3 regions of the Sphingopyxis sp. NJF-3 genome follow, and region 1 is predicted to be linked to each of the others. Evidence: predicted binding sites of a transcription regulator. Region 1 holds the regulator's gene; each other region holds the start of a gene.
What was found. The regulator LexA, encoded in region 1, represses DNA repair genes until DNA is damaged. The targets are predictions, from matches to a motif close to GTTCCNCNCTTGTTCT.
Positions count from the first base shown of each region.

Region 2: a site for LexA is predicted at 1,860-1,875, ahead of ACOTSS_RS13270 (ribonucleoside-diphosphate reductase subunit alpha). Genes of this name have one in related genera too.
Region 3: a site for LexA is predicted at 2,974-2,989, ahead of ACOTSS_RS17145 (ImuA family protein). Genes of this name have one in related genera too.

Region 1 covers NZ_CM130726.1:1,908,631-1,913,456, forward strand. Annotated here, with positions in the region: gene trpC (indole-3-glycerol phosphate synthase TrpC) at 1-635, shown strand, start outside; gene moaC (cyclic pyranopterin monophosphate synthase MoaC) at 870-1,343, shown strand; gene ACOTSS_RS09350 (molybdopterin molybdotransferase MoeA) at 1,340-2,530, shown strand; gene lexA (transcriptional repressor LexA) at 2,596-3,279, shown strand; gene ACOTSS_RS09360 (ComEC/Rec2 family competence protein) at 3,233-4,826, opposite strand, start outside.
Region 2 covers NZ_CM130726.1:2,742,159-2,746,984, forward strand. Annotated here, with positions in the region: gene ACOTSS_RS13265 (EAL domain-containing protein) at 1-969, shown strand, start outside; gene ACOTSS_RS13270 (ribonucleoside-diphosphate reductase subunit alpha) at 1,916-3,874, shown strand; gene ACOTSS_RS13275 (hypothetical protein) at 3,936-4,271, shown strand; gene ACOTSS_RS13280 (ribonucleotide-diphosphate reductase subunit beta) at 4,275-4,826, shown strand, end outside.
Region 3 covers NZ_CM130726.1:3,564,554-3,569,379, forward strand. Annotated here, with positions in the region: gene ACOTSS_RS17135 (efflux RND transporter permease subunit) at 1-1,301, shown strand, start outside; gene ACOTSS_RS17140 (efflux transporter outer membrane subunit) at 1,298-2,710, shown strand; gene ACOTSS_RS17145 (ImuA family protein) at 2,995-3,771, shown strand; gene ACOTSS_RS17150 (Y-family DNA polymerase) at 3,683-4,826, shown strand, end outside.

The DNA of each region.
Region 1 (4,826 bases):
TCGGGCTGATCGCCGAAATCAAGAAAGCATCGCCGTCCAAGGGGTTGATTCGCGAAGATTTCAACCCCGCCGAACACGCGCGTGCCTATGCCGCCGGCGGTGCGGCCTGCCTTTCGATCCTCACCGACGCGCCCTATTTCCAGGGTCATGAGGAATATCTGATCGCCGCGCGCACCGCGTGCAATCTGCCGGTGCTGCGCAAGGATTTCATGATCGATCCGTGGCAGGTCGCCGAAGCGCGGTCGATCGGCGCCGACGCGATCCTGATCATCGTCGCGGCGCTGGACGACGGCGTGATGCGCGAGATCGAGGCCGCGGCGTTCGAGCGCGGCATGGACGTCCTCGTCGAGGTCCACGACGAGGCCGAACTCGACCGCGCGCTCACTCACCTCCAGTCGCGCCTGATCGGCGTCAACAACCGCGACCTCCGTACCTTCGAAACCGACCTCGCGGTCACCGAACGCCTCGCGCAACGGGTGCCCCCCGGCACCCTCCTCGTCGGCGAAAGCGGCATCGCCACCCACGCCGACTGCCGACGGCTGGCGTCCAGCGGCGTCCGCGCCTTCCTCGTCGGCGAAAGCCTGATGCGCCAAAATGACGTCACGGCGGCAACGAAAGCGTTGCTGGAGGGGTAAAGCGGAGCGTCGGCTTTAGGGTGGGGAACTGCCATCCAAGCTCGTCATGCTGAACTTGTTTCAGCATCCATGGCCAGGTCTCTCCTTCGGCGCCGCGCCAAATTCGAGGGTCGGCCATGGACCCTGAAACAAGTTCAGGGTGACGAGGAATTCAATGTCTTGTTCCGGCCGCAACCGGCCGATCGCCGCTCCCGCCCCTTGCCTTTTCCGCCCCGCATTGCTTCGCTGCCCGCGATGCCAAACAAACCGACTCACCTCGACGAAACCGGCGCCGCGCACATGGTCGACGTCGGCGCCAAGCCCGCCACCGAGCGGCGCGCGGTCGCGGGCGGGCGCATCGCCATGTCCGCAGACGCGCTCGACGCGATCCGCAGCGGCAACGCGCCCAAGGGCGATGTCCTGTCGACCGCGCGGATCGCCGGGATCATGGCGGCAAAGCGCACCGCCGACCTCATCCCGCTCTGCCATCCGCTCGCGCTGACGAAGGTGACGGTCGACTTCGCGTGGGAAGCGGACGGCATTTCGGTCCGCGCCACCGCCGCGACCACAGGCCCGACGGGGGTCGAGATGGAGGCGCTGACCGCCGCCTCGGTCGCGCTGCTCACCCTCTACGACATGGCGAAGGCGCTCGACCGCGCGATGGCGCTGGAAGGCATCCGCCTGCTCGAAAAGAGCGGTGGTCGCTCGGGCGACTGGCGCGCGGCATGAGCGCGCTGCTGACGGTCGAGGAGGCGCAGGCGCGAATCCTCGCGCTCGGCGCACCGCTTCCGCCCGAAAATATCGCCTTTTCCGAATCGTTTGGCAGATATCTTTCGCAAGATGTCATAGCCGCTCGCGACCAGCCCGTGGCGGCGCTGTCGGCGATGGACGGCTATGCCGTTCGTTTCGTCGACCTCCCCGGCCCCTGGTCGATCGCGGGCGAGGTCGCTGCGGGCGCCGCGCCGCCGCGCGCGCTCGGTGCGGGCGAGGCAATGCGCATCTTCACCGGCGCGCTGCTCCCCGACGGCGCCGACACGGTGGTGGTGCAGGAAGATGTCGCCGCCGAAGGCACGGCGCTGACGCTCACCGGCGACGGCCCTGCATCGCTCGGCAAGCATGTCCGCGCCCGCGCCGGCGATTTTGCCGCGGGGGCGCGTCTGCTGCCCACCGGCACGCGCCTCACCCCCGGCGCGATCGCCGCGGCGATCATGGCCGGCGCCCCGGCGGCGCCGGTGCATCGCCGCCCGCGCGTCGCGATCCTCAGCACTGGCGACGAACTCGTCGCGCCGGGCCATCCGCTCGGCATCGGGCAGATCCCCGACAGCAACGGCGCGATGCTCGCCGCGATGCTCGGCGGCGAGGCCGCCGCGGTCGGCCTGCCGCTCCACGCCCGCGACGACCGCGCGGTTATTGCCGATATTCTCAGGGAGTTGGCGCGACGTCACGACGTCATCGTCACCATCGGCGGCGCCTCGGTCGGCGACCACGACCATGTTCAGGACGCGCTCGCCGACGCGGGGGGCACGGTCGATTTCTGGAAGGTCGCGATGCGCCCCGGCAAGCCGCTGATCGCCGGGACGATCGGGACTGCGGCCTTCCTCGGCCTTCCCGGCAACCCCGCCTCGGCCTTCGTCACGGCGACGCTGTTCCTGCTCCCGCTCGTCCGCCACCTCGCGGGGGCGCGCGATCCCTTGCCCGTCCTCCGACAGGCGCCGCTCGCCGCGCCGCTGGCCGCCGGCGGCGACCGCCGCGACTATCTGCGCGCACACCTCGATGCGGGCGGCCTGACGCCCTTCGCGACGCAGGACAGCGGCCAGACCGTTCCACTCGTCGCAGCCAACGCCCTGCTGGTCCGCGAGGCCCGCGCACCGGGGCGCGCGGCGGGTGCATCGGCGGATTATATCGCCATCGCTTGACAAGTTCCTCTATGTTCCACTATCGTTCCCCTTATGTCCGGAAATGGCAGCATGGAGAACGAGTGATGTTGACCGCGAAGCAGCACGAACTGCTCCACTTCATCCAGCAAAGGCTCGACGCGAGCGGCATTTCGCCGTCGTTCGAGGAGATGAAGGAAGCGCTCGGCCTCAAATCGAAGTCGGGGATACACCGCCTGATAAGCGCCTTGGAAGAAAGGGGATTTCTCCGCCGCCTTCCCAACCGTGCCCGCGCGCTGGAGGTGCTGAAACTCCCCGAGGCGGCCAAGGCGAAGGTGCGCGACGATCGCGATGTCGTGGTGCCGCTGCGCAAGCCCGCCCCGGCGCTGCGCCCGATCGCCGCGAACGACATCATCGAGGTTCCGCTCCACGGCCGCATCGCCGCGGGCGTGCCGATCGAGGCGTTCGAGGATCACAACCAGCTCTCGGTTCCCGCGGCGCTGCTCGGCTCGGGCGAGCATTATGCGCTCGAAGTGTCGGGCGACTCGATGATCGAGGCGGGCATCCTCGACGGCGACTATGCGCTGATCCAGAAAGCCGACACCGCGCGCGAGGGCGACATCGTCGTCGCGCTGGTCGACGGGCAGGATGCGACGCTCAAATATTTCCGCCGCGAAGGCCGCATGATCCGCCTCGATCCCGCGAACAGCGCCTATGAACCGCAGCGGTACGACGCGGCGCGCGTCATGGTGCAAGGGCGGCTTTCGGGACTGCTTCGTCGTTACCACTGACCTGAGGCGGGCGACGCCACGGATGTTCGTCGCCGGCGCGTAGCGCGGCGACGGCTTCGGGCCTCTCGTCCAGATAGAGTGCCAGCCCGCCGCTTTCCGCGAGGCTGTCGCGATCGACCGTCAACCAGCGCGCGGCGCATTCGCGCGGCAGCCAGCGGTCGCTGATCACGACGTCCGCCACTGCGCAGGCCGCCGCCATGTCGCGGCCTTCGATCCGGTCGCGCCCGCGCGCGGCGAGAATGACGTAGGATGCGCTCTCCCGCCCCTGCCGCCAGCGGCAGAAATCGGGGTTGCACTCAACATGGTCGAGATCAGAGAGCGCCGCCAGCGGCGCATCGGTTCCCGCCGCTTCGGCCATCGTGTCGCGGATATAATCGCCCGCGCGGTCGCGCAGCAGCGCATAGCCGCCGCCGGGGATCGCCGCGGCGATATGGCGCCCGTCGCCGGTGACCAGCAGATCGGGCCGCGGCTGCGCGACGAGCACGGCGACTCCGACAAGCAGCGGGACCGCCCCCGCCCATCGCCAGCGCGTCGCCCAGAGCAGCATCCATAGCCCGCCGAGAATAGCGAGCGCGAAGCCCCAGCGCGGAAAGACGGGCAGCGCCGCGACCGCGCCTGGCGCGTCGGCAACGCGGTGCGCGAGCCAGATCAGCCCACGCAGCGCCTGTTCGGCGACCCACCAGAAGGGCGCGCCGAGCCCGACGGCGTCGAACAGCAGCGCCAGCGCCTCGGCGGGCATGACGATGAAGGTCGTGAGCGGGATCGCGACGACATTGGCGAGCGCGCCGTAGAGCCCCGCCTTGTGGAAATGGAACAATGCGATCGGCGCCAGCGCCACTTCGACGACGAACCCGGTGATCAGAAGGCCCGCGAGCCCTCGCGCCCATCGCAGCGGCAGGCCCTCGTCGCGGCGCGCGAGAAAGGCGCGCATCCAACGACTTTCATGAAGCGCGATGATCGCGGTGACCGCCGCGAAGCTCAATTGAAAGCTCGGCCCCGCGAGCGATTCGGGCCGCCACACGAGGACGATGAGCGCCCCTGCCGCGACAAGACGCAGGGTAATCGCCTCGCGCCCGAGCAGAAAGGCGGCGAGGACGAGCAGCGCCGCGATCAACGAGCGCAGTGTCGGCACCTCGGCGCCTGCGAGCCAGGTATAGCCGGCCCCCGAGAGCGCCCCCGCCGCCGCCGCGAGCGGCAGCACGAAACCCGCGAGCGCCAGCCGGCGGCTCAGCCCGAACAGCCGCATCGCGAAAAACATCGCGAAGCCGACCACCGCGGTGACGTGCAGCCCGCTGATCGACAGCAGATGCGCGAGGCCGCTGCGGCGCATCGCTTCTGCATCGGCGTCGCTGATCGCGCCGCGATCGCCGGTGACCAGCGCCGCCGCGATGCCGCCCGGCGACCCCGCAACCCGATCGTGGATATGCGCGCTGAGCCGCGCGCGCAGCGGTTGTCCGGCGCGGCCCGCATCCGGCGCGCGCGTCACCTCGCCGAGCGCGGTTCCCACCGCGCCGATCCGGTCGAACCAGGCGCGCTGGGCGAAATCA
Region 2 (4,826 bases), 830 kb from region 1:
CTGTTCAATGCGCCGCTGACCATCGGCGATCTACGCATCGACGTCGCCATCGCCTTCGGGGTCAACGACGAGTTCGAGGGCTCGAACGCGCAGCGGCTCGCCGCCGCGCTCGTCGCCGCCGAAAAGTCGATCCGCACCCGCGCGCTGTGGACCAAATATACGCCGCGCCAGAAGGAAGACGCCGGCTGGCAGCTCTCCTTCCACTCGCAGCTCGAGGACGCGCTCGCGGGCGGCGACATCTGGGTCGCCTTCCAGCCGCAGTATGAGATCGCGACGCGCCGGCTCGTCGGGATCGAGGCGCTCGCGCGCTGGACGCACCCGACGCGCGGCCCGATCCCGCCCGACGAATTCATCGTCCAGGCCGAAAAGAGTCAGGACATCTACCGCCTCACCCTGTTCGTGATGGATCAGGCGATCCGCTCGGCCGCCAACCTCCGGGCGCGCGGGCTTCCCGCCAACATGTCGGTCAACCTGTCGGCGACGCTGCTCGACCACAGCGACCTCGTCGGGACGATCCGCGTCATGCTGACGGCGCACCACCTGCCGCCCGAGACGCTGACGATCGAGATCACCGAAACCGCGCAGATCGAGAACAGCCGCCAGGCGCGCCAGACGCTCGCGCAATTGCGCCGCACGGGCATCCGCCTGTCGATCGACGATTATGGCACCGGTCAGTCGAACCTCGAATATCTGACCGAGATCGAGGCCGACGAGATCAAGATCGACAAGCGATTCGTGATGACGATGCGCGATTCGCAGCGAAACTTCGAAGTCGTCAAATCGACGATCGACCTTGCGCACCGTCTGGGGGCCGTCGCGGTCGCCGAGGGCATTGAAGACGCCCCGACAATGGCGCTGCTCGAACAGCTCGGCTGCGATGTCGGCCAAGGTTATCACCTTGGGAAACCGCAGCTATTTTCCGAGCTCGCGAATAACCTCCTGGCATCCCCGCACAGCCGCACCGCCTGACTGCCAATCTGGTAGCATCTGTTAAGGTTAAGACTCGCTTTACCTTATTTTTTAAGGTATACGCCGCGTTAACTGTCCTGGTTGACAGTGTGCATCAGGAGATTTGCAATGGGTTGGTTTTGGAAGTTCCTGGGCGGCGGCGGCACCGGTGGTGGCGGTCTTCCGGCCTGAATCCTGAACAGGATTTTCAAAAGGGCTCCAGCGTCGCTGGGGCCCTTTTTCATTGGATCGCGTAGCCGCGCAAACCAACGCGGATGTGGGTTTTGGGGCGGGTGCGGACCGTCGCTTTATTTTCCTTCGTCATCCCGGACTTGATCCGGGATCCCGCTTCTTGAGGCATCGGCTGGCTTCGATATCAAGCGGGACCCCGGATCAAGCCCGGGGTGACGATGAAGGAGCGGGCACACCAGATGACAGCAGTTGGTGATCCCCGGCGAAGGCCGGGGTCCAGGGCGTGGGAGGGCCGGCGCTGCGCGGTTACGTTCTGGGCCCCGGCCTCCGCCGGGGATCACGTGGGATAGACTCCGGTGCCGGCCGCGCCGTCCGGCCCCGAAATTTTTTGCCCCACCGCCTCCCCACCCACCGATCGGCCGCAACCCCGCGGAAAGCCTGACGTAGCGCCCGCGAGACGTGCTGTCCCAGCGACGAACCGAATCAAAATATCGACGAGTCGAGTCTTCAATCGGTCATTTACCGTCTTGCATCGCTGGGCCGACGTGGCACTATAGATGGTGGGTCAGCCGACGGGGGCACCCAATAATTAGTATTTGGCCGGAAGTGGCGGATTTCCGTCGCCCATCCCATATGGGCACGGGAAGACCCCTTTTGCGCCCAAAAATATGTCCCCCGAAGGGGCGATTAAATGCTAGGCTGGGGCTTCGCCCCTGAGTCGAACAAGACAGGAACAAAGCGCGCCGCGGCGCGTGTGCAGGACAGGGCGAGATCGATGGATTTTCGGGAAACGGATCGGGTGGAGACGAACGACGTGGCGACGATGGAACTGGCGAAGAACGATGCGCCCGCAGCGGCCGAATCGGCCGGCGACGCGAAGAGCGATTCGGCGGCGTCCGCGAAGCTGAACGACGGCGGCGAGCCCAAGGTCCACGCGCGCCGCTTCGACGTCGCGACCGACGCGAGCCGCGACGCGCTGCTCACCGATTTCGGCAAGGAGACGCTGCAGGACCGCTATCTCCTCCCCGGCGAATCCTATCAGGACCTCTTCGCGCGCGTCGCGTCGGCCTATGCCGACGATCAGGCGCACGCCCAGCGCCTCTATGATTATATCTCGAAGCTCTGGTTCATGCCCGCCACTCCGGTGCTCTCGAACGGCGGCACCGGCCGCGGGCTGCCGATCAGCTGCTACCTCAACAGCGTCGACGACAGCCTCGAAGGCATCGTCGGTACGTGGAACGAGAATGTCTGGCTCGCGTCGCGCGGCGGCGGCATCGGCACCTATTGGGGCGCGGTGCGCGGCATCGGCGAGCCCGTCGGCTTGAACGGCAAGACCAGCGGCATCATCCCCTTCGTCCGCGTGATGGACAGCCTCACCCTCGCCATCAGCCAAGGGTCGCTCCGCCGCGGCTCGGCCGCCTGCTATCTCGACATCTCGCACCCCGAGATCGAGGAGTTCCTCGAGGTGCGCAAGCCCTCGGGCGACTTCAACCGCAAGGCCCTCAACCTCCACCACGGCGTCCTTTTGACCGACGAGTTCATGGAGGCCGTCCGCGACGGCGCCGAATTCAACCTCCGCAGCCCCAAGGACCAGAGCGTCCGCGGCACCGTCGACGCGCGCAGCCTGTTCCAGAAGCTCGTCGAAACGCGCCTCGCGACGGGCGAGCCCTACATCATCTTCATCGATCAGGTGAACCGGATGATGCCCAAGCATCACCGCGACCTCGGCCTCAAGGTCTCGACCTCGAACCTCTGCTCGGAGATCACGCTGCCGACGGGCCGCGACCATCTCGGCAACGATCGCACCGCGGTCTGCTGCCTCTCGTCGCTCAACCTCGAAACCTGGGACGAGTGGAACGGCGACAAGGCGTTCATCGAGGACGTCATGCGCATGCTCGACAATGTCCTCCAGGACTATATCGACCGCGCCCCGCCCGAAATGGCGCGCGCCAAATATTCGGCCAGCCGCGAACGCTCGGTCGGCCTCGGCGTCATGGGCTTCCACAGCTTCCTCCAGGCGCGCGGCCTGCCGTTCGAGGGCGCGATGGCGAAGTCGTCGAACCTCCGCATCTTCAAGCATATCCGCAGCCAGGTCGATCAGGCGTCGATGCTGCTCGCCAAGGAGCGCGGCCCCTGCCCCGACGCCGCCGATCAGGGCGTGATGGAGCGTTTTTCGTGCAAGATGGCGATCGCGCCGACCGCGTCGATCAGCATCATCTGCGGCGGCACCAGCGCGTGCATCGAGCCGATCCCGGCGAACATCTACACGCACAAGACGCTGTCGGGCAGCTTCGTGGTCAAGAACCCGCACCTCGAAAGCCTGCTCGTCGACAAGGCGAAGAACAGCGACAGCATCTGGAACTCGATCCTCGAAAAGGGCGGCAGCGTCCAGCACCTCGACTTCCTGACCCAGGACGAGAAGGACTGCTTCAAGACCAGCTTCGAGATCGACCAGCGCTGGCTGCTCGAACTCGCCGCCGACCGCACCCCCTATATCGACCAGGCGGCGTCGCTGAACCTCTTCATCCCCGCCGACGTCGAGAAATGGGACCTGCTCATGCTCCACTATCGCGCGTGGGAGCTCGGGATCAAATCGCTCTACTATCTCCGCTCGAAATCGGTGCAGCGCGCCGGCTTCGCGGGCGGGGTCGAGGCCGACAACACCCCCGAGGCCGCGAAATTCGAGCTTTCGGCCGAGAGCACCGACTATGACGAGTGCCTGGCGTGCCAGTGACGCCCGCCCATCGCGTGATCCCCGGCGAAAGCCGGGGTCCAGAGCGGGAGGATGCTGACGCATGACACCACTCGCCCGATCCAGGCCGGCCCTATGGCTCGAAGCGCGTCCGAAGCTGCGCTTTCTGGCGGTTTGGGCACTGAATCTGGCGATCGTCATCGGCGCGCAGCAATTGTTCAAGTTGACGCCGCGCTGGATTCAGCCATGGCTGATGCTTGCAACGGCCGGCGTTCTCATCGGAGTGGGCCTGATCCAGACTGCGCGCCACGTGCGCGATCCGGAATGGCGCAATCCGGATCGGACCACGCTTACTGGTCTGCCCTATATCCTCGGCGGCGTCGTGCTTCTGGCGCTCATCTTCGCCGATCACAATCTCGTCATTCATCTTCCGGAGTAACCCATGCCCCTTCTCGAAGCCCGCAAGACCTACAAGCCCTTCGAATATCCCTGGGCCTATGATTTCTGGAAGCGCCAGCAGCAGATCCACTGGGTGCCCGAGGAAGTGCCGCTGGGCGAGGATTGCCGCGACTGGGCGCAGAAGATCAGCGACCATGAGCGCAACCTCCTCACCCAGATTTTCCGCTTCTTCACCCAGGCCGACATCGAGGTGCAGGATTGCTACCACGACAAATATGGCCGCGTGTTCAAGCCGACCGAGATCAAGATGATGCTGACCGCGTTCAGCAACATGGAGACGGTGCACATCGCGGCCTACAGCCACCTGCTCGACACGATCGGCATGCCCGAAAGCGAATATGGCATGTTCCTCGAATATGACGAGATGCGCGCCAAGCACGACTATATGGGCACCTTCGGCGTCGACGACGACGAGGATATCGCGCGCACCCTCGCGATGTTCGGCGGCTTCACCGAGGGCCTCCAGCTCTTCGCCAGCTTCGCGATGCTGATGAACTTCCCGCGCTTCAACAAGATGAAGGGCATGGGCCAGATC
Region 3 (4,826 bases), 1.7 Mb from region 1:
CGGGGCAGAACGCCGGCCAGGGCTATGTCAACCTGGTCGACTGGGACGATCGCCCCGGCCCCGAAAACACCGCCGACGCGATCGCCCAGCGCGCCAGCAGGGCGCTGTCGGGGCTCCGCGACGCGCAGATCTTCGCGCTCGTCCCCGGCGCGGTGCGCGGGCTCGGCGACACGTCGGGCTTCACGATGGAATTGCAGAACCGCGCCGGGCTGAGCCGCGAGGACTTCGCCGCCGCGCGCGACCGGCTGCTCGACATGGCGAACGCCAATCCCAGGCTGCGATCGGTGCGGCTGAGCGACCTGCCCGACGTCGCGGCGCTGAAGATCGACATCGATACCCAGCGGCTGACCGCCTATGGCCTCAGCAACAGCGACGTGAACAACACGCTGTCGACCGCGTGGGGCGGCCGCTACGTCAACGACTTCATCGACAAGGGGCGCGTCAAGCGCGTCTATGTGCAGGGCGATGCGCCGTATCGCGCGGCGCCCGAAGATCTCGGCCAATGGTATGTCCGCTCGTCGGACGGCGGCATGTCGCCCTTCTCGGCCTTTTCGCGGATCGGCTGGTCGACGACGCCGAGCAGCACCTCGCGCTTCCAGGGCGTTCCCGCCTATGAAATCTCGGGCCAGCCCGCCCCCGGCACCAGCTCGGGCGAGGCGATGGACCTGATGGAGGCGATGGCGGCGCAGATCCCCGGCACCAGCGTCGCTTGGGCGGGCTCCTCCTATCAGGAGCGGCTGTCGTCGGGGCAGGCGCCGCTGCTCTATGGATTGTCGCTGCTCGTCGTCTTCCTCTGCCTCGCGGCGCTTTACGAAAGCTGGTCGATCCCGGTCGCGGTGCTGCTCGTCATCCCGCTGGGGCTCGTCGGCGCGGTGCTTGCGGTCAGCCTGCGCGGGCTCGAGAACGACGTCTATCTGCAGATCGGCCTTCTGACGACGATGGGGCTCGCGGCGAAGAACGCGATTCTGATGATCGAGTTCGCCGAGCAGCAGGAACGGCAGGGCAAACGGGTGATCGAGGCGGCGATCGCCGCGGCGAAGATCCGTCTGCGCCCGATCCTGATGACGAGCTTCGCCTTCATCTTCGGCGTGCTACCGCTCGCGGTCGCGACCGGAGCGGGGGCGAACAGCCGCGTCGCGATCGGCACCTCGGTGATCGGCGGGATGCTGACCGCGACGCTGCTCGCCATCTTCTTCATCCCGCTCTTCTTCGTGCTCGTGCGGCGCGGGGTGCGCGACGGGGTCGCGGCGCTGCGCGAACGCTTCGGCAAGCGCGGCGACGCGCAGGAGATGCCGGCATGACGCGCGCGCGCCTGTCTCTGATCGCCGCGCCGCTGCTGCTCGCGGGCTGCTCGCTCGCGCCGAAGACAGTGCTGCCCCCGCCGCCGGTGCCGCAAAGCTGGCCGGTCGGCGACGCCTATCTGTTGCAGAGCGAGGCGGCGCTGCCGGCCCTTTCCTATGGGCAGGTCTTCACCGACCCGCGATTGCAGTCGCTGATCGAGCAGGCGCTCGCGAACAACCGCGACCTGCGCACCGCTTTTGCCAATGTCGCCGCGGCGCGCGCGCAGGTGCGGGTGACGCGATCGGCGCAATTGCCGGCGATCGGCATCACCGCCGGAGCGGGCTATTCGGATCGCGGCGGCAGCGGGAACGGCTCAAACGGCGCCAGCGCCGATTTCTCGCTGCAGGGCGGGGTCACCGGCTTCGAGCTCGACCTGTTCGGGCGCCTCGCCAACGCAACCGAGGCCGAGCGCAACCGCGCGCTCGCGACCGAGGCGGCGGCGCGCACGGTGCGGCTCGCGCTGATCGCCGATCTCGCCGACGCCTGGGCCAGTTATGGCGCCGATCGCGACCTGCTGGCGATCGCGCGCGACACCGCGGCCAATGCGCGCGAGAATGTGCGGCTCACCAGGGCGCGGCTCGACGGCGGCATCGCCCCGCGCACCGACCTCCGCCAGGCCGAGCAGATTCTCGCGACCGCAGAGGATTCGATCGCGGCGCAGACGAGCGCGCTCGCGCAGGACGAGAATCTCATTCGCCTGCTCGTCGGCGGCGACGTCGACCGCACGCTGCTGCCCGCAAGCCTGGCCGAAGCCACGGACGCAATCGTCGCGCTGCCCGCCGGGGTGAGTTCCCAGATCCTGCTGCGCCGCCCCGACGTGATCGAGGCCGAATATCAGCTCCGCGCCGCCAATGCCGACATCGGCGTCGCGCGCGCGCGGCTGTTCCCCACCATCTCGCTGACCGGGCTGCTCGGCTTCGCGAGCGACGCGCTTTCGGGCCTGTTCGACGGCGGCGCTTTCGCCTGGTCGGCGGGGGGCGAGGCGAGCGCGTCGATCTTCGATTTCGGGGGACGCCGCGCCGGGGTCGCGGTGACCGAGGCGCAGCGCGACGCGGCGCTTTCGAGCTATGAAGGCGCGATCCAGACCGCGTTCCGCGAGGTCGCCGACGCGCTTGCGGTGCAGGGCACGATCGCCGAGCGGGTGCGCGCCGCGGCGGCGAACAGCGCGGCGGCGGCCGACACCGCGACGCTGACCGACGCGCGCTACAAGGGCGGGGTCGACAGCTTCCTCGCCAGCCTCGACGCGCAGCGCAGCCTCTACACCGCGCGGCGCAGCGAGATCGCGACCCAGCTTCTGCTCGCGCAGACCCGAATCGCGCTGTTCCGCGCGCTTGGGGGTGATAGCGGAGCGGGGGCGGAACAGCCTTAGTGTGCTGATTGGGCGTTTGCGCCGGGGTGCGAGCGACGGATTTTTGTTTCGCACAAAGACACGAAGCCACAAAGAGGCTTGTATCGCGCCGTTAGGCGCCATTCATTCGCAGCCCTGTATCGAGACGCTGTCTTGGAAGGGTTACGGCTGCGCCGCGAATCCCCCTTCTTTGTGGCTTCGTGTCTTTGTGCGAACTCATTTTACCCCCGCTCTCGCACCCATGATCGCCGTCGCTTGACAAGCGACCGGACTCGCGCGCTAATAGAACATATAGAGAACATGCTATGCGCGAGTCGTCTTCCCCTCTCGCCGGGCTGCGCCGCCGCGTCGCCCGGATCGCCGCTTCCGGCGGACCGCCCGGCGCGCGCGCCGACGGCTGGCTGGCGAGCGGGCATGCAGGGTTCGACGCCGCGCTCGGCGGCGGGCTCGCGGTGGGGCGGGTGCACGAGATGTTCGCCGATTCGCTCGACGCCGCGAGCGCCGCCGCCTTTGTCGCGCTGCTCGCCTTGCGCGGCGGGGGCACGGCGCCGCTGCTGTGGCTGCGCACCGCCGACGCCGGGCGGCAGAGCGGGCATCTCTATGCGCCGGGCATCGCCGAGCTCGGCGGCGATCCCGACCGGCTGCTGCTCGTCGAGACGGGGGATGCCAGGGCGCTGCTCGCCGCCGCGAATGACGCGCTGCGCTGCCCCGGGTCGACGGCGGTGGTCGTCGAAAGCCGAGGACGCCTGCCCGCGCTCGATCTGACCGCGGGGCGGCGGCTCGCGCTCGGCGCGCGCGATGCCGGGACGGTGCTGCTGCTGCTGCGCCTGGGGGCCGAGCCCGTGCCGAGCATCGCCGAGACGCGCTGGCGCATCGCGGCGGCGCCCTCGCGCGAACTGGAGGCGAACGCGCCGGGCGCGCCCGCCTTCGATCTCGAATTGCTGCGCTGGCGCGCTGGCCCCGCGGGCGCGCGCTGGCGGCTGGAGTGGAACCGTGACGATCAAGCCTTCCGCGACGCGGCGCTATCTGGCGCTGTTCTTCCCCTGGCTCCCCGCCGAGCGCTGGAGTCGCGCGGCGCCTAGGCCGCCTGACGCCCCGCTCGTCTTTGCCGAAAAGCTGCGCGGCGCGCTGCGTCTCGCGGCCGTCGATACGCGCGCCGCGACGCTCGGCCTCGCCCCCGGCATGGCGCTCGCCGACGCGCGCGCGCAGGTGCTGGGTCTGCGCGTCGTGCCGCACGATCCGGCGCTCGACCGCGACTGGCTCAACCGGCTCGCGCAGGGCTGCGCGCGCTATACGCCACTCGTCGCGCTCGACCCGCCCGACGGGCTGATCCTCGATATCGCCGGCGCCGCCCATCTGTTCGGCGGCGAGGCGGCGCTGGCCGCCGACGTCGAGGCGCGGCTCGAGCGGACGGGCATGACCGTGCGCCCGGCGCTCGGCCCCACCGCCGACGCGGCGCGCGCACTCGCGCGCTATCCGGCACCGCCCGCCCCCGACGAGGCGGCGGCGATCCGCCGCCTGCCGGTCGCGGCGCTCGAACTCGATGCCGAGGCGACGCGCGCGCTCGCCCGCGCGGGGCTCCGGACGATCGGCGACCTCGCGAGCAGGCCGATGGCGAGCCTCGCCGCGCGCTTCGGCGCCGAGGCCGCAGAGGCGCTGCGCCGCCTGCTCGGCGACGCGCCGAGCCCGCTCGCACCGCGCCTGACGCCGCCGCCCGTCGCCGCCGAGCGCCGCTTCGCCGAGCCCGTCGCGAGCACGCCGCACGCGATGGGGGTGCTCGCCGAACTCGCGGGTGAAGCGATCGAGACCCTTGCCGGGCGCGGCAAGGGCGGGCGCGATTTCCGCGCCACCTTCTTCCGCAGCGACGGGCTGGCGCGCACGATCGCGGTCGAGACCGGCGCCCCGACGCGCGACGCCGCGCTGGTCATGCGCCTTTTCGCCGAGCGGATCGACGTGCTGCGCGATCCGATCGACCCCGGTTTCGGCTTCGACATGATCCGCCTCGCCGTGCCGCGGCTCGAAGCGTTGGGCGCGAGCCAGCTGAGGCTCGAAGGCGGCGCGGCGCGCGCGCCGGCGATGGACGAACTCGCAGACCGGCTCGCGACGCGGCTCGGGCGCGGACGGGTGCGCCGATACC